Regions from separate parts of the Azospirillum sp. A1-3 genome, predicted to be linked through region 2. Evidence: predicted binding sites of a transcription regulator. Region 2 holds the regulator's gene; each other region holds the start of a gene.
What was found. The regulator PhoB, encoded in region 2, activates phosphate uptake and scavenging genes when phosphate is short. The targets are predictions, from matches to a motif close to TNTCATAAAACTGTCA.
Positions count from the first base shown of each region.

Region 1: a site for PhoB is predicted at 2,406-2,421, ahead of pstS (phosphate ABC transporter substrate-binding protein PstS). Genes of this name have one in related genera too.
Region 3: a site for PhoB is predicted at 1,916-1,931, ahead of ugpB (sn-glycerol-3-phosphate ABC transporter substrate-binding protein UgpB). Genes of this name have one in related genera too.
Region 4: a site for PhoB is predicted at 2,002-2,017, ahead of M5E06_RS05430 (RNA degradosome polyphosphate kinase). Genes of this name have one in related genera too.

Region 1 covers NZ_JAMSLU010000008.1:133,574-138,605, forward strand. The annotation lists gene pstA (phosphate ABC transporter permease PstA) at 1-99, opposite strand, end outside; gene pstC (phosphate ABC transporter permease subunit PstC) at 105-1,088, opposite strand; gene pstS (phosphate ABC transporter substrate-binding protein PstS) at 1,197-2,264, opposite strand; gene M5E06_RS33640 (methyl-accepting chemotaxis protein) at 2,451-5,032, opposite strand, start outside.
Region 2 covers NZ_JAMSLU010000001.1:2,581,016-2,586,047, forward strand. The annotation lists gene pstA (phosphate ABC transporter permease PstA) at 1-731, shown strand, start outside; gene pstB (phosphate ABC transporter ATP-binding protein PstB) at 821-1,567, shown strand; gene phoB (phosphate regulon transcriptional regulator PhoB) at 1,669-2,373, shown strand; gene M5E06_RS12485 (SAM hydrolase/SAM-dependent halogenase family protein) at 2,437-3,165, shown strand; gene M5E06_RS12490 (Bax inhibitor-1/YccA family protein) at 3,261-3,986, opposite strand; gene M5E06_RS12495 (ABC transporter permease) at 4,133-5,032, opposite strand, start outside.
Region 3 covers NZ_JAMSLU010000001.1:463,452-468,483, forward strand. The annotation lists gene M5E06_RS02225 (M48 family metallopeptidase) at 1-13, opposite strand, end outside; gene M5E06_RS02230 (hybrid sensor histidine kinase/response regulator) at 305-1,861, shown strand; gene ugpB (sn-glycerol-3-phosphate ABC transporter substrate-binding protein UgpB) at 2,146-3,501, shown strand; gene ugpA (sn-glycerol-3-phosphate ABC transporter permease UgpA) at 3,606-4,490, shown strand; gene ugpE (sn-glycerol-3-phosphate ABC transporter permease UgpE) at 4,487-5,032, shown strand, end outside.
Region 4 covers NZ_JAMSLU010000001.1:1,140,428-1,145,459, reverse strand. The annotation lists gene M5E06_RS05430 (RNA degradosome polyphosphate kinase) at 1-1,943, opposite strand, end outside; gene M5E06_RS05425 (SixA phosphatase family protein) at 2,135-2,653, shown strand; gene M5E06_RS05420 (CYTH and CHAD domain-containing protein) at 2,738-4,345, shown strand; gene uvrA (excinuclease ABC subunit UvrA) at 4,505-5,032, shown strand, end outside.

The sequences.
Region 1 (5,032 bases), on a different contig from region 2:
GCCCAGCGCCAGGGTCAGCGCCAGCTTGTTGGCAATGCGCCGGCGGTGATACAGCCCCCCGATTGGAGTCGCCAGCGTCGCGGAATTGGACATCGTCATGGGCCTCAGACTCCGGCCTTGCGCTGCAGGCGCAGCAGCATCAGCTTGGCGATCGACAGCACGGTGAAGGTGATCAGGAACAGGATCAGGCCCAGCGCCACCAGCGAGGAGGTGTAGACGTCGCCGACCGCCTCGGTGAATTCGTTGGCGATGGAGGCCGAGATCGTCGTGCCCGGCGCCATGATCGAGGAGCTGATGCGGTGCGCGTTGCCGATGACGAAGGTGACCGCCATCGTCTCGCCGAGTGCGCGGCCGAGGCCGAGCATGACGCCGCCGACCACGCCGGTGCGGGTGTAGGGCAGCACCACGTTCCACACCACCTCCCAGGTGGTGGCGCCCAGCCCGTAGGCGGATTCGCGCACCATCGGCGGGACCGTCTCGAAGACGTCGCGGGTGATGGAGGTGATGAAGGGCAGCACCATGATGCCCAGGATCAGGCCGGCGGTCAGGATGCCGATGCCGTAGGGCGGGCCCATGAACAGGTTGCCGATGCCGGGGATCTGGCCCAGCGTGTTGATCAGGAAGGGCTGGATGGTCGACTGCATGAAGGGGGCGAAGACGAACAGGCCCCAGATGCCGTAGATGATGCTGGGAATGCCGGCGAGCAGCTCGATGGCGACGCCGAGCGGGCGCTTCAGCCAGGCCGGGCACATCTCGGTGATGAACAGCGCGATGCCGAAGCTGACGGGAATGCCGAGGGCCATGGCGATGATGGAGGTGACCAGCGTGCCGTAAATCGGGGCGAGCGCGCCGAATTGCTCTGACACCGGGTTCCAGACTTCGGTCGCGACGAAACCGAAGCCGAACGTGCGCAGTGCCGGAAGCGCGCCGTCGATCAGGGAAACCGTGACGCCGCCCAGGATCAGCAGGACGAGCAGCGCGAATGCGAGGGTGGCGTTGCGGAAGGCCGCATCCTGCAGGCGCTGGCGGCGGGCCCGTCGGGCGGTGGAGGCGTGTGCGTCGGTCAAGGTCAGCGCGATCTCGGTCATGGCCGCTCCGTGAGGCGTGCGGTGGGAACGGCGCAATTTCCGTTCCCACCGGCGATCATGCCCTCGGGCGAGCCGGCCGGCGGCCCACCCGAGGTCGGTTGGCCGTGGTTACTTGGCCGACGCGGTCCAGACCGGCTTGCCGTCGGCCTGGATGGTCTGCGACCAGGTCTTCTGGACCAGCGACACCACCGAGTCCGGCATCGGGACATAGTCAAGCTCGGCAGCCATCTTGCCACCGTTCTTATAGGCCCAGTCGAAGAACTTCAGCGCTTCGCCGGAAGCCGAGGCGTCCTGCGGGTTCTTGTACATCAGGATGAAGCTGGCGCCGGTGATCGGCCAGCTCTCCGCACCCGGCTCGTCGGTCAGCAGGACGTAGTAGCCCTTGGCATTGGCCCAGTCGGCGTTGGCGGCGGCAGCCTGGAAGGCCTCGATCTTCGGAGCGACGGTCTTGCCGTCCTTGTTCTGCAGGTCGAGGTGGGTGATGTTGTTCTGCTTGGCGTAGGCGTATTCGACGTAGCCGATCGAGCCGTCCGTCTGCTTGACCATGTTGGCCACGCCTTCGTTGCCCTTGGCGCCGATGCCGGCCGGCCACTGGACGGAGGTGTTGGCGCCGATCTGGGTCTTGAACTTCGGGCTGGTCTTCGACAGGTAGTCGGTGAACAGGAAGTTGGTGCCCGACCCGTCAGAGCGGTAGACCGGGGCGATGGCGGTGTTCGGCAGGTTGACGTTGGGGTTCAGCGCCTTGATCTGCGCGTCGTTCCACTTGGTGATCTCGCCCATGTAGATGTTGGCGAGAACGGTGCCCGACAGCTTGACTTCGCCGGACTTGATGCCCTTCAGGTTCACGACCGGAACCACGCCGCCCATGATCATCGGGAACTGGATCAGACCGGCCTGCTCCAGCTCTTCCGGCTTCAGCGGCATGTCCGAGGCGCCGAAGGTGACCGTCTTGGCCTTGATCTGCTTGATGCCGCCGCCCGAACCGATCGACTGGTAGTTCAGGCCCGTGCCCGTCTCCTTCTTGTAGGCGTCGGCCCACTTGGCATAGATCGGGTACGGGAAGGTGGCACCGGCGCCGGAGATGTCGGCGGCCGAGGCGACCGACAGCGGGGCGACCGACACGGACAGAGCGGCCAGGGCACCGAAGGCGGCGCAACGAACGAACGCCGAAGTCATGGTTTTCACGGCAAAACTCCCGATAGGTTTGGACGGTGTCGTTGGGTTGGAGAAATGCCCGGCCTCGGCCGGACGTCGTAACCCGCCTTCTTCGTCGCGGTGACCATAGCCGCCGCCAGTGACGGGTTTGTTTTGTTTACGTGTCAGTTTTATGAAACCGACCCGTTCTTGCCCCGGACCGCGCGCTCATCGCGCGGCCCGGATTTCCTGAAGGAACAGATGCACGGCGGAGCCGAGGCTGGTCGCCTCGTGCGACAGGCTTTCCGCCACCTGCAGCACGTCGCCGGCTTGCGCGCGCACCTTGGCCGCGGCCTCCGACAGGCCGGCGACATGGTCCGACGCCGCCTGGGTGCCGACCGCCACGCGGTGGGAGCTGTCGACGATGCTCGATGTGATGGTCGCCTGTTCCTCCACCGCCGCGGCGATGGCCGAGGCGTTGGATTCGATGCGCTGGACGCTACCGGCCATGGTCGCCACCACCTCCGCCGTTTCGCGGCTGGCCGCCTGGGTCGCGGCGATCTGGCGGGCGATCTCGGCGGTGGCCTGGGCGGTCTGGCCGGCAAGGGCCTTCACCTCCCCCGCGACCACCGCGAAACCGCGGCCCATCTCCCCTGCCCGCGCCGCCTCGATGGTGGCGTTCAGCGCCAGCAGGTTGGTCTGGCCGGCGATCTCGTCGATCAGGCCGACGACGGTGCCGATCTCCCCCGCCGTGCTCGACAGGTCGGCGACGGTGGCCTTGACCTGTTCCGCTCCGGCGGCGGTGTCGCCGATGATGCGGGCCGATTCGCCGGTTCGCTTGCTGATCTCGGCGATCGACTGCGAGATTTCCGACGCGGCGGTCGCCACCTGCTGGATCCCCGCCGCCATCTCGCCGGACAGCTGCATGGCGGCCTCCGCCCGGTCGTTGGCGTTGGCGGCGATGTCGGTCAGCGAACGGGCGCGGGCGGCCATCACGCGGGCGGCCTCGGCCAGGGTCTCGACGCTGCTCAGCACGTTGCGCTCGAACTGGTCGGCGATCTCCAGCATGCTCGTGCGGCGGGCCGACGCGGCGTTGCGGCGCTCGACCTCCACCTTTTCATGTGCCTCTTCCATGGCGCGGGCATTGGCGATGAAGACGAACAGGGCGCGGGCCATGTCGGTGATCTCATCGTTGCCGTCGGCCTTCTGCTCCACCGTCAGATCGCCGTCGGCGACCCGGCGCATGGCGTCGGCGAGCGCCTCCATCCGGCCGACAACACGGCGCCCGACATAGAGCGAGACGATCAGCCCGGCCAGCAGCACGCCGGCGGTCGCCAGCAGGATCTGGATTTCGTTGGTGCGTTCCAGCGCGTCATGGGCGGCGGCGGCCCCGTCGGCGGTCGCCTGCTCGGCCGATTGGACCAGCCCATCGACCATGGCGGTTAGGGCGGCGCCGGTGCTGCGGTTGCTGTCGATCAGCGTGGCGTTCTCGGCATAGGCCGCCAGTTCGCCGCTGCGCAGCGCCAGGATACCGTCGTCGCCGAAGCCAAGCGCCAGCAGCCGCTCCGCCAGCCGGCGGACCTCCGCGCCCAGATCGTCGTTCGAGTCCTTCAATGTGCCGCGGATCGTCGCCGCCAGCGGATCGAGCGTGCGGCGTGCGGTGGCCAGGCGGGCCGGCGTTTCCGCATTGCCGGCCTCGGCGAGTTTGCCGGCCAGCAGATTGGCGTCGGCCATCAGGCCGCTCAGCACGGTGTAACGGTGCTGGGCCGCCGGCACGACGTTGGTCGACAGGTCCTGCATCCGCTCGGCAATGGCGTTGCCGGCCTCGGCGATGCGGCCGCGCGAATTCAGCATCAGCGGCAGCATGCGAGCGTTGGCGTCGCGGTCCAGCCGGACGATGTCGTCGACGCCGGCCGCCAGCGATTCGGCCAGCTTCTGCGCCTCCGCCTCCGGAATGCCGGGGGTGAGTTGGCGGACGCGGCGCGTATAGACGCTCTTGTCGCCGTCGCCATACGCCGCCAGCTCGTTGATCGCTGCCACCACCGGGGCCGCCGCCTCGCTCTTCGCCAGCGGACGCAGCGCACCCTGCAGGTCGGACAGCGCGGAGTCGAAGTCGGTGGACAGCGACATCACCTTCGACCGGTCGGTCTCGAAGGCACCGATCAGCAGCGATTTCGCCAGGGCGGCTTCCGCCCCGCGCAGCTGGAACAGCGGGATCACCGTCTGCCCCAACTCGGCGCCGATCACCGCGGAGGATTGCGAGGTCGCCTCCACCATCGCGGCGATCGCCTGGGCCAGCTGTTCGCGCGAGGCCTGCATGTCCGGCTTCAGCGCAGCGAGCAGCTTGGCATGAATGTCGCTCAGCTCCGCCAGCCGGCCGCTGCGCTGTTCCTGCAGGGTGAGCCGCCGGCCGGTGGCCGTCCCCAGCGCGTCGATGGTGCCGAGCAGCGACCGGGCGGTGCCGGTCAGTTTGGCAATGCGGTCCGCATCACCATGCCCGTCCACCAGCCGGGCGAGCTGCCCGTCCAACGCCCCGCGCTGCTCCGCCACGGCACTGCGCAGCCGGGCCAGATCCTCCTTGGAGGTCGCGGCGTCGATCAGCGGCCCCAGCGCCAGCACCCGCGCCGTCGTGGTGGCGAGGCCATGGGCGGCGCTGAGCACCGGCACCTGCGTACCCGTGATGTCGGCGACATGGCCGCGGACGGCGCCATAGGACATCCAGCCCACCACCGCCGCGATGCAGGGAAGCGCCGCCACGGTGCCGAAGGCGATCAGCATCTTCGACTTGATGCCGGACCGCCGGCGCTGGT
Region 2 (5,032 bases):
AGGGCTTCAACACCACCCTGTTCACCGCCGGCGACAGCCGCGAGCCGGAACAGGCCGGCATCGGCGGCGCCATCGTCGGCTCGCTGCTGACGCTGCTGGTGACCATGGCGCTGTCGGTGCCGGTCGGGATATCCGCCGCCGTCTATCTGGAGGAGTTCGCGCCGAAGAACCGCTGGACCGACCTGATCGAGGTGAACATCAACAACCTCGCCGCGGTGCCGTCGATCATCTTCGGCTTGCTGGGTCTGGCGGTGTTCCTGGGCTTCTTCGGCATGCCGCGCTCCGCCCCGCTGGTCGGCGGGCTGGTGATGGCGCTGATGACGCTGCCGATCATCATCATCGCCTCCCGCGTCGCGTTGAAGGCGGTGCCGCCGTCGATCCGTCAGGCGGCGCTGGGCATCGGCGCCTCGCCGCTGCAGACGGTGCTGCACCATGTGCTGCCGCTGGCGATGCCCGGCATTCTGACCGGCACCATCATCGGCATGGCCCGCGCGCTGGGCGAGACGGCGCCGCTGCTGATGATCGGCATGGTCGCCTTCATCGTCGACATCCCCCACGGTCTGACCGACAGCGCCACGGTGCTGCCGGTGCAAATCTACATGTGGGCCGACAGCCCCGAGCGTGCCTTCACCGAGCGCACCTCGGCGGCGATCCTGATCCTGCTCGGCGTCCTGATCCTGCTGAACGGGGCGGCCGTGATCCTGCGCAAGATTTTCGAGAGACGGTGGTGAACACCATGAGCATCCCGAGCCCGCTGAAGCTGCGGTCCCGTGGCGACCGGCAACCGGACCGGGCGTCCACTGCCGCCCTGCCCAAAAAGATGACCGCCCACGGGGTGAAGGTGTTCTACGGCACCAAGCAGGCGCTGCGGGGCATCGATCTCGACATCCAGGAAAACCGGGTGTTGGCGCTGATCGGCCCGTCCGGCTGCGGCAAGTCGACCTTCCTGCGCTGCCTGAACCGGATGAACGACACCATCGAGGGCTGTCGGGTCGAGGGGCGGATCGCGCTGGACGGCGAGGACGTCTATGGCAAGGCCGTCGATGCGGTGCAGCTGCGCGCCCGCGTCGGCATGGTGTTCCAGAAGCCGAACCCCTTCCCGAAGTCGATCTACGACAACGTCTCCTACGGCCCGCGCATCCACGGCCTCGCGTCCGGACGGGACGAGCTGGACGAGGTGGTGCAGACCTCGCTGAAGCGCGCTGGCCTGTGGGCGGAAGTGAAGGACCGCCTGCGCGAACCCGGCACCAGCCTGTCCGGCGGCCAGCAGCAGCGGCTGTGCATCGCCCGCGCCATCGCCGTCAGCCCCGAGGTGATCCTGATGGACGAGCCCTGCTCGGCGCTCGACCCCATCGCGACCGCGCATATCGAGGAGCTGATCGACGAACTGCGGGCCAACTACACCATCGTCATCGTCACCCACAACATGCAGCAGGCCGCCCGCGTGTCCCAGCGCACCGCCTTCTTCCATCTGGGCGAGATGGTGGAGTGCGACGACACCGAGGAAATCTTCACCAACCCGCGCGACGAGCGCACCCAGGGCTACATCACCGGCCGCTACGGCTGAGTCCTGCGCCACTGTGCCCTACTCCTGTCCCCTTCCTCCTTTGTTGAAAAGGCTGTCCCATGCCGGTTAACGTCGAGACGCGCGCTGTCAACGGAGCCACCATGAATGCGGCCCTGAAGCCGCTCGTCCTGATCGTCGAGGACGAGGCCGACATCCTGACGCTGCTGAAGTACAACCTGGAAAAGGAAGGCTTCCGCGTCGCCACCGCCAGCGACGGCGAGGAGGCCCTGCTGGCCGCCGGCGAACAGACGCCGCACATCGTGCTGCTCGACTGGATGCTGCCGCTGATGAGCGGGCTGGAGGTCTGCCGCCAACTGCGCCGCAACGCCAAGACCCGCGACATCCCGATCATCATGCTGACCGCCCGCGGCGAGGAGGGCGACCGGGTGCGCGGCCTGAATTCCGGCGCCGACGACTACATCACCAAACCGTTCTCCCCGACCGAGCTGGTGGCCCGCATGCGCGCCGTGCTGCGCCGCGCCTCCCCCGGCATGACGGACGAGGTGCTGACCTTCGCCGACGTGACGATGGATCTGGCCGCCCACCGCGTACGCCGCAATGGCCGGGACGTACATCTCGGGCCTACCGAATTCCGCCTGTTGCGCCACTTCATGCAGCATCCCGGCCGCGTCTTCTCGCGCGAACAGCTCCTCGACCTGGTGTGGGGCCACGACGTGTACGTCGAGCCGCGTACGGTGGACGTACACATCCGCCGCCTGCGCAAGGCGATGAACGAAGAGGACGAACTGGACCTGATCCGTACCGTGCGGTCGGCGGGGTATGCGCTGGATACCAAGTCGGTGTGAGCCCAGGGTTGGGATGGGGGTAGGATGGGGGAGGACCACCGCAGCATTGGTGAGAACGCCCCCATGATCCTGCTCTTCACCGACTTCGGCCTTTCCGGCCCCTACACCGGCCAGATGAAGGCGGTGTTGGCGCAACAGGCGCCCAGCGTCCCTGTCATCGACCTGTTCGCCGACGCCCCCGCCTTCGACCCGCAGCTGTCCGCCTATCTGCTGGCCGCCTACGCACCGGCCTTTCCCGTCGACAGCGTCTTCCTCTGCGTCGTCGATCCCGGCGTCGGCACCGATCGCCGGCCGGTGATGGTCGAGGCTGACGGCCGCTGGTTCGTCGGCCCCGACAACGGCCTGTTCGCCCTGATCGCCCGCCGTGCAACGTCGCTAAACGCCTGGACCATCGACTGGATCCCGGACCGGCTGTCTGCCAGCTTCCATGGCCGCGACCTGTTTGCCCCCGTCGCCGCCGGCCTCGCCACCGGTCGCCCGGTCGAGCGCAGCCCCCTTCCCCCCGCCGCCATCGACCGTCCCGACTGGCCGGACGAGCTGCCGCGCATCGTCTATGTCGACGTCTACGGCAATGCCATGACCGGGATGCGTGCCGCCACCCTGCCTGCCGACGCGGTGTTGACTGCCGCCGGCAGTCGCATCGCTCGCGCCCGCACCTTCGGAGCCGTCGGACCGGGGCAGCCGCTGTGGTACGAGAACTCCAACGGGCTGGCGGAGATCGCCGTCAACCGCGGACGAGCCGACCGGGTGCTGGGGCTGGCGGTCGGCGACCCGGTGACGGTTGAGACCTGACCAAAAGAAAACCGCCCGGAAGCGGGTGCTTCCGGGCGGCTGCTGCTTGATCCGATGCTTGTCCGATCAGGCGTCTCTGGTCAGATGTCTGGGGATCAGTCGTTGTTGCGCTGGCCCAGGAACTGCAGCAGGAACTGGAACAGGTTGATGAAGTCCAGGTACAGCGTCAGGGCGCCCATCAGGGCCAGCTTGCCGGTGCTCTCGTGATCGTAGCCCTCGGCGTAGCTTTCCTTGATCGCCTGGGTGTCATAGGCGGTCAGGCCGGTGAAGATCAGCACGCCGATGGCGGAAATCGCGAAGTGCAGGGCCGGCGACTGGAAGAAGATGTTCGCCAGACCGGCGATCACCAGACCGATGACGCCCATGATCAGGAACGAGCCCATCTTCGACAGGTCGGCCTTCGTGGTGTAGCCGTACAGGCTCATCGCCAGGAAGGTGGCGGCGGTGACGAAGAAGGTCAGCGCGATCGACGCCCCGGTGAAGACCAGGAAGATGGCCGACATCGACAGGCCCATGGCACCGCAATAGGCCCAGAAGATCATCTGTGCCGATGCGAAGGACAGGCGCTGGATGCCGAAGGACAGCACCATGACGAAAGCCAGCGGGGCCAGCATGACCACCCACTTCAGCGGCGTGCCGAAGATGGCCTGGAGCATGGCCGGGCTGGACGACACGAGCGCGGCGACCAGACCCGTCAGGATCAGGCCGGCACCCATGTAGTTGTACACGCGCAGCATGTGCTGCCGCAGGCCTTCGTCGAAGTATCCCCGATCTGTCGCGCGGCCCACGGTCGCGAAGCGGTTATAGGTCGGGTCTGCCATGGTTTGGTTTCCTCGGTGGAATAGGGTGATCCCGTCGCAGGACATATTGGCGAGTCCGTCAGGCGGTTCAATAGGAATCGGCAGGGCTTTTTCCAGATGAAAAAGCTTTCACGATTCGTTTTTCCTGCGGCTTCATGACTCAGGCGTCACTCGTTCCGAAGCAATGGCGCCGAAGGCTGGCCGAGAGCGCGCCAAGTACCATAGAACCCGAAAGCAAGCGTGATCGCGGTGCTCAGCAAAGCGGTGGTGATGACCGCCGACGGCAGGAAGCTCCATTCCCAATGCATCAGGAACGTCAGCACCGCCCAGGCGGTCAGCGTGCCGATGATGCCGGCGATCACGGCGGTCAGCAGGCCGAGCAGCCCATATTCCAGCAGGAAGGCGCGCAGCACGTCGCCGCGTGTGGCGCCCAGCACCTTCAGCACCACCGCGTCATAGACCCGGCGGCGATGCCCGGCGGCGACCGCGCCGGCCAGAACCAGCGTCCCGGCGGCCAGCGTGATGCCGGCGACGATGCGCACCGCGGTGCCGATATGGCCCAGCATCTCCGACACTGTGTCCAGCGCGTCCTTGACCCGCACCATCGTGATGTTGGGGAAGCGCTGCAGAACGGCGCGCTGCACCTGGGTTTCGGCGTCCGGCGTGGCGCGGACGGTGGCGACCCAGGTCTGTGGCGCGCCTTCCAGCGTGCCGGGGGCGAAGACCATGGTGAAGTTGATCGCCATGCTGCTGAAATCGGCAGAGCGCACGTTGGCGACCTTGGCCTCGATGCTGCGGCCCAGGATGTTGATGACCATAGTGGCGCCCGGACCGATGCCGAAGGCCTCGGCGACGCTCTGGTGGATGGAGATCAGCGGCGGTCCGGCATAATCCTGCGGCCACCAGCTGCCGGCGGTGACGGTGGAATGCTTCGGCACCGTCGCCGAATAGGTGATGCCACGGTCGCCGGCCAGGATCCAGGCCTGCTCCGGATTGACCAGCGCCTTTTCCGCCTCCTGCCCGTTCACCCGCTCGATCCGGCCGCGCAGGCTCGGCACCGCCTCGAA
Region 3 (5,032 bases), 2.1 Mb from region 2:
GGCGTTGCACCATGGGCGTCTTATAGCGCGGCCGACGCCGGATGCGGAAGCGTCCTCCGCCCTTTGTCGGAATGGCGCAGCGGCCCGGCTTCTGATCTAAGTCTTAAGGCTTTCGAACGAACTTAGGCCATGGGGTGGACTGAGGTCGCATTTGACACGATCGATTGGAGCACAAGATAAAGCAGAGGTAACGCGGCGGTCAGTGGACCTCCCTTTTATCGCCGGTCCTGCCGCCCGTTTTCCTGTTGTTGGTCTTTCCCGTAGCCTTGCCGAGTACACGCCAATGCCTCTCATCCCAGAACAAATGCCGACACGCGAGGATTGGTTGGACGCCCTGCTGTCGGCCGGCGGATCGCCTCAGGCCCTGCTTGGCGAGGATGGGCGCGTGCTGGTGGCGAATCGTGCCTTCGCCGACGCTCTCGGCTGCCCGCCGGACGCGGTGGAGGGGAAGACCCTGGCGGAGGCCGGTCTGCCCGCCGGCACCGCCGATGGGATCGAGGGGCTGCGGCGGCAGGTGATGGAGACCGGGATAGCGGCCAGCGCCGCCGGCCCGCTCCCCGGCCTGCCGTCTGCGCTGGCGCTGACCCCGGTGGCGGATGCCGGCGGGCGGATCCGCGCGGTGGCGCTGGTCGCCGATGCCGCGGCAGCCGCCTTGGCCGAAGCGAGGGCGGAGACCGCGCAGGCGCGTGCCGATGCCGAACGCGCCCGCACCGCCAAGGGCAAGTTCCTGTCCGCGGCCAGCCACGACCTGCGCCAGCCCTTCCAGGCGATGCACCTGTTCCACCATCTGCTGAGCGGCCGGCTGACCGACCCGGCCTCCATCGAGCTGGCGAACAAGCTGGAGCAGGCGATCATCGGCGGCGAGACCCTGCTGCGCGCCCTGCTGGACGTGTCGGCGCTGGAAGCCGGGCTGGTCACCGCCAAGCCGCAGACCTTCCCGGTCGACGAACTGCTCGCCAAGATGCTGGAGGAGTTCGGGCCGGAGGCGGAGGCCAAGGGGCTGCGCTTCAACGTCCATCCGCTCGACGCCCAAGTGACCAGCGATCCGGTGCTGATGGAGCGGCTGCTGCGGCCCATCATGGCCAACGCCCTGCGCTACACCCTGAAGGGCGGCATCCTGCTGGCGGCGCGGCGGCGCGGTGCGAACCTGCGCATCGAGGTGTGGGACACCGGCGTCGGTATCGATCCGGCCAACCATGCCGTGATCTTCGAAGACTTCCACCAGCTCGGCAATCCCGGACGCGACCGCAAGCAGGGACTCGGCCTCGGTCTCGCCATCGTGCGGCGGCTGGCCCAGGTGCTGGGGCATCCGGTCACCGTGCGCTCCAAGCCCGGCAAGGGTTCCGTCTTCGCGGTGGATGTGCCGCTGGCCGGCAATGACGGCGACCGGTCGGGTGACGACTCCGCCGACAGCGACCCTGACCCGGCGGTCGGCCAGTCTGCGTCCGCAACTCCGACGGCGGCCGGCACGGTGCTGGTGATCGAGGACGATGCCATGCAACTGGAGGGGATGGGGCTGCTGTTGCAGGGCTGGGGCTATGCCGTCATCCCCGCCCGCGGCATCGACGAGGCCTGTGCCGGGTTGGACGGGGGCGCCGCCACTCCCGACCTCGTGCTGTCCGACCTGCGCCTGTCGGGGCCGGAGACCGGCATCGATGCCATCCAGGCGGTGCGTGCCCGCTGCGGCCGGCGGGTGCCGGGCGTCATCGTCACCGGCGACACCGATCCCGACCGGCTGCGCAGCGTCGACCGCAGCGGCTTTCCTATGGTCCACAAGCCCTGCGACCCGACCGCCCTGCGTCGCCTGCTCAGCCGCAGCCTGCCGCCCGTTCGCCGGCCTGATACCGCCTGCCCAAGTTAGACATTTCGCGCCCGCGCATTTTCGCTCCGCAACATTTCATCACCGTGGTTTTCACGTCATAAAACTGTAAAGCGGCGTCTTGACAGACCCTGGTATGCGTGCGCAGTGTGACGGTTAGAGCAACCAAACAGTTTCGAAAACGATCATCGTACCGCCGGTCTTTTTCGCAACCGCACACAGCGCTGTATGCGTTTGCCACCAAAACTTCACGAAAGCGTCGCGGGATGGCAACCCGTTGCCCTCATGACAACCGCGCACCATACCGGGATAGGGAGACCCACCGCATGTTGACCCGCCGCAAGCTTGCCCTCCTGACGGGCGCCGCCACCACCACCGCGCTGCTGTTCGCCGCCGCCCTGCCGGGCTCGGCCCTGGCGCAGCAGAAGACGGTGGTCGATTTCTGGCACGGCCTGCCGCAGCCGCTCGGCGGCCAGCTGGAGCAGATCGTCAAGGACTTCAACGACAGCCAGCAGGCGGTCCAGGTCAACGCCTCCTACAAGGGCAGCTATCCGGAGACGATGCAGGCGGCCATCGCCGCCTTCCGTGCCGGCAACGCGCCGCACATCGTGCAGATGTTCGAAGTCGGGACCGCCACCATGATGGCCGCCGGCCCGGCGGTGAAGCCGGTCTATCAGCTGATGAAAGAGACCGGGGCGTCCTTCGACCCCGACGCCTACATCCCGGCGGTCAAGGGCTACTACTCGTCCAAGGACGGCAAGATGATGGCGCTGCCGTTCAACAGCTCCACCACCATCATGTTCTACAACAAGGACGCCTTCCAGAAGGCCGGCCTCGACCCCAACAAGCCGCCGGCGACCTGGCCGGAGATGATCGAAGCGGCGAAGAAGCTGAAGGCGTCGGGCTCCACCTGCCCGCTGACCACCTCCTGGCCGGTGTGGGCGCAGTTCGAGCAGCTGGGCGCCATCCACAACACGCCCTTCGCCAGCCAGGCCAACGGCTTCGGCGGCCTGAAGGCCGAGCTGAAGATCAATGCGCCGCTCTACGTCAAGCATGTCCAGACGCTGATCGACATGCAGAAGGACGGTCTGTTCAAGTATGGCGGCCGCGACAACAAGCCTGACGCCCTGTTCCCTTCGGGCGAATGCGCGATGATCCACGCCTCATCGGGCCTGCGCAGCCGTATCCTGAAGGAGGCGACCTTCGCCTGGGGTGCCGCCCCGCTGCCCTACTGGCCGGAATTCGCCAAGGATGGCCCGAAGAACAGCATCATCGGCGGCGCCGCCTTCTGGGTGATGACCTCGCCCAAGCGCACGCCGGCCGAATACAAGGCGGTGTCGCAGTTCTTCACCTACCTCGCCCGGCCCGAGGTCGATGCGAAGTGGCACATGGACACCGGCTATGTCCCGGTGACGATGAAGGGCTTCGAGCTGACCAAGGCTCAGGGCTATTACGAGAAGAACCCCGGTGCCGACGTGCCGGCCGCCCAGCTGACCCGGACGCCGACCACCGAGAACAGCATGGGCCTACGACTGGGCAACCTGCCGGAAATCCGCAACATCATCCAGGAAGAGCTTGAGAAGGCCTTCCAGGGCCAGCAGGACGCCAAACAGGCGCTCGACGCCTCGATCAAGCGCGGCAATGCCGTGCTCCGCAACTTCGAGCGGGCCAACAAGGGCTGATTGGCCGCCTGAAACCTTCCCGGATCCCCTCTCCCCCCGGGGAGAGGGGGAAGCGGGGGAGCGGCGCTCCCGAACGCAACGCCTAACCCACGAAAGACCAACCTTTGCAGCGTCGCGTCACCTTCGACAGCCGGCTGTTGCCCTATCTGCTGCTTGCGCCGCAGGTGGCGGTGACGCTGGTGTTCTTCATCTGGCCGGCGGCCCAGGCGGTTTGGCAGTCGGTGCATCTTCAGGACGCCTTCGGCATCCGCAGCGAGTTCGTCTGGTTCGAGAATTTCACCTATGTGCTGGGCGATCCGAACTATCTCGACACGCTGAAGACCACGGTGATCTTCAGCGTCGCGGTGACGGTGCTGGCGATGGGGGTCGCGCTGCTGCTGGCGGTGCTCGCCGATTCCAAGATCAAGGGCGCCAGCGCCTACAAGACGCTGCTGATCTGGCCCTATGCGCTGGCCCCGGCCGTCGCGGCGGTGCTGTGGATGTTCATCTTCAATCCCGACATCGGGTCCTTCGGCCGCGCGCTGCGGGCGCTCGGCTTCGATTGGGACTACCGGCTGAACGGCGGGCAGGCGCTGCTGATGGTGATCCTCGCCGCCAGCTGGAAGCAGGTGTCCTACAACTTCATCTTCTTCCTGGCCGGGCTGCAGGCGATCCCGCGCTCCGTGATGGAGGCGGCCAGCATCGACGGCGCCGGGCCGGTGCGGCGGTTCTGGACCATCACCTTCCCGCTGCTGTCGCCGACCACCTTCTTCCTGCTGGTGGTCGACATGGTCTATGCCTTCTTCGAGACCTTCGGCACCATCCACGCCCTGACCCAGGGTGGGCCGGGCAAGGCGACGGAGACGCTGATCTTCCGCGTCTATCAGGACGGCGTGGTCAACAACGACCTCGGCGGGTCGTCGGCCCAGTCGGTGATCCTGATGGTGATCGTCATCGCGCTGACCGCGGTGCAGTTCCGCTTCGTCGAGCGCAAGGTCCATTACTCATGAAGCAGACCCGTTTCATCGATCTGGTGCCGCACATCGTCCTGATCGCCGGCGTGCTGATCTTCGCCTATCCCATCTACGTGACGCTGATCGGCTCCACCTGGGATGCCGGCACCATCGGGCGCGGCGGGCTGCCGCTGTGGCCGGGTGGGGAGGGGGCGGCGAACTACGCCCAGGCCTGGGTCGGCGAGGCGGGCGAGCGCGCCATGTACACGCCCGTCCGCACCATGATGCTGAACAGCCTGGTGATGGCGCTGTCCATCGCGCTGGGCAAGATCGCCATCTCCATCCTATCGGCCTATGCGGTTGCCTTCTTCCGCTTTCCGCTGCGGATGGCCTTCTTCTGGCTGATCTTCATCACGCTGATGCTGCCGGTGGAGGTGCGGATCATCCCGACCTACAAGGTCGTCGCCGATTTGGGTCTGATCAACACCTATGCCGGGCTGGCGATTCCGCTGATCGCGTCGGCCACCGCCACGCTTCTGTTCCGCCAGTTCTTCCTGACCATCCCGGACGAGCTGCTGGAGGCGGCGAAGATCGACGGC
Region 4 (5,032 bases), 1.4 Mb from region 2:
AGCACCTGTTCATGCACCGTCGGGTTTTCGATGGGAACCAGCGTTTCGATGCGGCGGTCCAGGTTGCGGGTCATCCAGTCGGCCGAGGAGATGAACACCTTGGCCTGATTGCTGGGCATCGGATGACCGTTGCCGAAGCAGATGACGCGGCCATGTTCCAGGAAGCGGCCGACGATGCTGCGCACCCGGATATTCTCCGACAGCCCCTTCACCCCGGGCCGCAGGCAGCAGATGCCGCGGATGATCATGTCGATCTGCACCCCGGCCTGCGACGCCTTGTACAGCTTGTCGATGATGACCGGATCGACCAGCGAGTTCAGCTTCACCCAGATCGACGCCGGACGGCCGGCGGCGGCATGGGCGATTTCCGCCTCGATCAGGTCGAAAAGGCGCTGGCGCAGAGTGATCGGCGCGATGGCGATCTTCTCCAGCACCTTCGGCGTCGCGTAGCCGGTCATGAAGTTGAACATGACGGCGGCGTCGTGGCACAGCGCCGGATCGCAGGTGAAGAAGGACAGGTCGGTGTAGACCTTCGCGGTGATCGGGTGATAGTTGCCGGTGCCGAAATGGACGTAGCTGCGCAGCGCCTTCTTTTCGCGCCGCACCACCAGCGACACCTTGGCGTGGGTCTTCAGGTCGACGAAGCCGTAGACCACCTGGGCGCCGGCGCGTTCCAGGTCGCGCGCCCAGCGGATGTTCGCCTCCTCGTCGAAGCGGGCCTTCAACTCGACCAGCGCGGTCACCGATTTGCCGGCCTCCGCCGCCTCGATCAGCGCGGCGACGATGGGGCTGTCCTTGCTGGTGCGGTAGAGCGTCTGCTTGATCGCAACCACCTGCGGGTCGCGCGCCGCCTGCCGGATGAACTGCACCACCACGTCGAAGGATTCGTAGGGGTGGTGGACGACGATGTCCTTGTGGCGGATCGCTGCGAAGCAATCGCCGCCGAAATCGCGAATTCGTTCCGGGAAGCGGGCATTGAAGGGGCGGAAGACCAGATCCGGCCGTTCGTCGACGATCAGCTGCTTGGTGTCGCTCAGGCCGATCAGCCCATCCAGGATGAAGACGTCGTCCGAGGCGACGTTCAGCTCATGACGCAGGAAATCGCGCAGGTCGGCCGCCATGCCGCTGTCGGTGGCGAGCCGGATGACGCTGCCGCGGCGGCGGCGCTTCAACGCGCTTTCGAAGGTGCGGACCAGATCCTCCGCCTCTTCCTCGATTTCGATCTCGCTGTCGCGCAGGACACGGAAGACGCCGTGCGCCTTGACCTGGAACGGAGGGAACAGGCGGTCGATGAACTGCATCACCACCTTTTCCAGCTGGAGGAAGCGGATGTCCGAGCCGGGCAGGCGCAGGAACCGCTCCAACTGCGAGGGCAACGGCACCAGGGCGTCGATGTGACGGCCCTTGACCGGATCATGCAGTTGCAGCGCCAGCGAGAATCCGAGATTGGGCAGGAACGGGAAGGGGTGGGCGGGATCGACGGCGATGGGGGTCAGAATCGGGAAGATGTCGTCTAGGAACTTGGCTTCCAGCCAGTCCAGCTCGCCCTCGCTGAGGTCCTTGGGATCGACCACGGAGATTCCGGCTTCCCGAAGCTCGCCCTTCAGCGTGCGCCACATCGTCTGCTGGCTGTCCATCAGCAGGGCGATGCGCTGCTTCACCGCGGCCAACTGCTGGGCGGGCGTCAGATTTTCCGGGCTCGGCGCCTTCACGCCGGCGGCCACCTGCCCTTTCAGGCCGGCGACGCGGACCATGTAGAATTCATCGAGATTGCTGGCGGAGATCGACAGGAAGCGCAGCCGCTCCAGAAGCGGGTGATTCGGATTGGCGGCCTCGTCCAGGACGCGCTGGTTGAAGGCCAGCCACGACAGCTCCCGATTGATGAAGCGTTCCGGAGCGTTTGGCTCGATACCGACCGAATCGAGTTCCTGGAGTTGCGTCACGTCGACCTCTGAAATCTTGAAACCCTGAGCGCCGGCGCCTGCCTTCCAGCGGCGCCGACGACGGTTATATGATGGGCAGACAGAGTATCCCATATGCGTTACGGTTTCAGGACTCCCATTTGGCTATAGGCTGCGACCGCGCCCAGTCCGCTCGCTCCCCTCTCCCTCCCCTGCCGCGACCGATTTCCGCCATGAAGACGCTGTTCCTGCTGCGCCACGCCAAATCCTCCTGGGACGATCCGTCGCTGGGCGATCACGACCGGCCGCTGAACGCCCGTGGCGAGAAGGCGGCCACCCTGGTCGGCGGCTATCTGGCCAAGCATCACGCCCACGTCGACCTCGTCCTGTGTTCCACGGCGGTGCGGGCGGTGGAGACACGCAAGCGCGTGATGGCGGCCATCGGCGCGCCATACCCACCGGTGGAGCATGAGCGGGGACTTTACCTGTGCGGCGCCCGCACGCTGCTGGAACGGCTGCGCGACGCGCCGGATTCGGCGACCGGCCTGATGCTGGTGGCGCACAATCCGGACCTGCACGAGCTGGCGAACGCCCTGACCGGCAGCGGCGATCACGGGCTGCGTCACGCGCTGGCCGACAAGTTCCCGACCGGAGCCTGTGCCGTCCTGGTCTTCGAAACGCTGCATTGGGCCGACCTGGAATTGGGGGCGGGGCGGCTGGCGGATTTTGTGCAGCCGCGTAAACTCTCTTAACCTGCGGCGGCGGTTGGGGTATCCACGGAGCCACTTGGTTCATTCGAGGCCGCGCTCCGGCCGGATTCGGGAGGATGCCAACCCTTGCCACCCGCCATTCCGCCGTTCAGCCCGTCCGCACTTCCCGATGCGCAGCCCTCAACCCCCTCCGCTTTCCGCGAGGTGGAGCTGAAACTCCATGCCGCATTGGCGGATCTGGCTCGGGTTGCCTGCCTTCCGGGGCTGCTGGCGCTGGCCGACGGGCCGGCGACGACGCAGCGGCTGCGCACCGCCTATTTCGACACGCCCGACCTGAAGCTGGCGGCGAACGGCGTGGCGTTGCGCGTGCGGCAGGAGGGCGACCGCTTCATCCAGACCTTGAAGACCGTAAACAGCGCCAGCCCCGGCGATTCCGCCGCCGTGGCGGTGCGGCGGGAATGGGAGTGGATCGTCGCGGGCGAGGCGGTGGACGTCGGCGTGCTGAGCGATCCCGGCGTCGCCGGGCTGGTTCCGGCGGCGGCACTCGATGCGCTGGATTGCCTGTTCATCACCGATTTCCGCCGCACCACCCTGCTGCTGCGCCCCGATACGCTGACGGCGGTCGAACTGGCGGTGGATGACGGCGCCGTTTATGCCGGCGGCAACTCTCTGCCGGTCGGCGAGGTGGAACTGGAGCTGAAGGCCGGCAAGGTCGCCAGCCTGTTCGATCTGGCACTGACCCTGCAAGCCGCCATCCCCATGCGCATCGGTACCGAAAGCAAGGCGGAGGCCGGGCTGCGGCTGGTCACCGGCAAGGCGCCGGGGCCGGTGGAGGCCGAACCGCTCGGCCTGTCGCCGCTGACCACGGTGGCCGAGGCCTATCGGCACATCCTGCGGCAGGCGCTGCGCCAGTTCCTCGCGAACGAATCCTGCGCGCTGGCCGGCGGCGACGTGGAGGGGCTGCACCGCATGCGCGTCGCGCTGCGGCGGCTGCGCATCGCCCACCGCTTCTTCGCGCCGCTGGTCGCCTCGCCCGAGGCCGACCGGCTGGTGGAGGAAAGCCGCGCGCTCGCCAAGCGGCTCGGGCCGGCGCGCGGGTGGGACGTGCTGATGTCCGGCGTCATCGACCCGCTTCTCGCCGATCCGAAGACGGCGCCGGGCATCGACCGCGCGGCGCTGGAGCGGCTGGCAACGCTCGCCCGGTCCGCCGGGGCCGGGCCGGCGCGGGAAGCGGTGGCGGCGATCCTGGCGCCGGGCTGCACGACCATGGTCCTGGGCCTCGCCGCGTGGCTGGAGCATGGCCGCTGGATGTCGGAGGCGGACGGCCACCGCCGGGCCGCACTGTCGGCTCCGGTCACGACGCTCGCCGGCGGCTGGTTGTCGGCGCGGATGGCAAAGCTCGGCAAGACGGCGAAGCCGCCGGAGGATGCCAAGGCGCGCGACAAGCTGCGCCGGCGGCTGCGCACGCTGCGCTACACCGCCGACTTCTTTCGCGGGCTCTATCCGGAGGCCACCACCCTGCCCTTCTTCGCGGCGCTGGAGCCGTTGCAGGCGGCGCTGGACGCCGAGCAGGACGCCATCACCGGCGCCCGCATGCTGGGATCGTTGAAGGGAGGGGATCAGAAGACGGCCGCTGCCGTCGCCGCCTGGATCGACCGGCAGTCCGACAAGCGGCGCAAGGCGCTGCCCGATCTGTGGAAGCGTTTCCGCGCGGTGCCGCCCTTCTGGTCATGACCGACCCGCGCCGGGCGCCGGTGGCAATGGCGCGCCCAGCGCATATATCGTCAGCCGGCCGGCCTTAGGGGCACTGCTTTTCGAACGGCCGTTTTTCGTCATGCGTCGCGGCGCCTTGCCGCTTTCCATCCGGAAAAGCTTCGGGTAAAAGAACACTCCATGAACAAGTACATCAGCGTCCGCGGCGCGCGGGAACATAACCTGAAGAACGTCGATGTGGATCTGCCGCGCGACGAGCTGATCGTCATCACCGGCCTGTCGGGATCGGGCAAGTCGTCGCTCGCCTTCGACACGATCTATGCCGAGGGGCAGCGGCGCTATGTGGAGAGCCTGTCGGCCTACGCGCGCCAGTTCCTGGAGCTGATGCAGAAGCCCGACGTCGATTCGATCGAGGGGCTGTCGCCGGCCATCTCCATCGAACAGAAGACGACGTCGAAGAATCCGCGCTCCACCGTCGGCACGGTGACGGAGATCTACGACTATATGCGCCTCTTGTGGGCGCGCGTCGGCATCCCCTATTCGCCGGCCACCGGCCTGCCGATCGAAAGCCAGACGGTCAGCCAGATGGTCGACCGGATCATGGCGATGCCGGAGGGCACGCGCCTGCTGCTGCTGGCGCCCTTCGTCCGCGGCCGCAAGGGCGAGTACAAGAAGGAAATCCAGGACCTGCGCAAGCGCGGCTTCCAG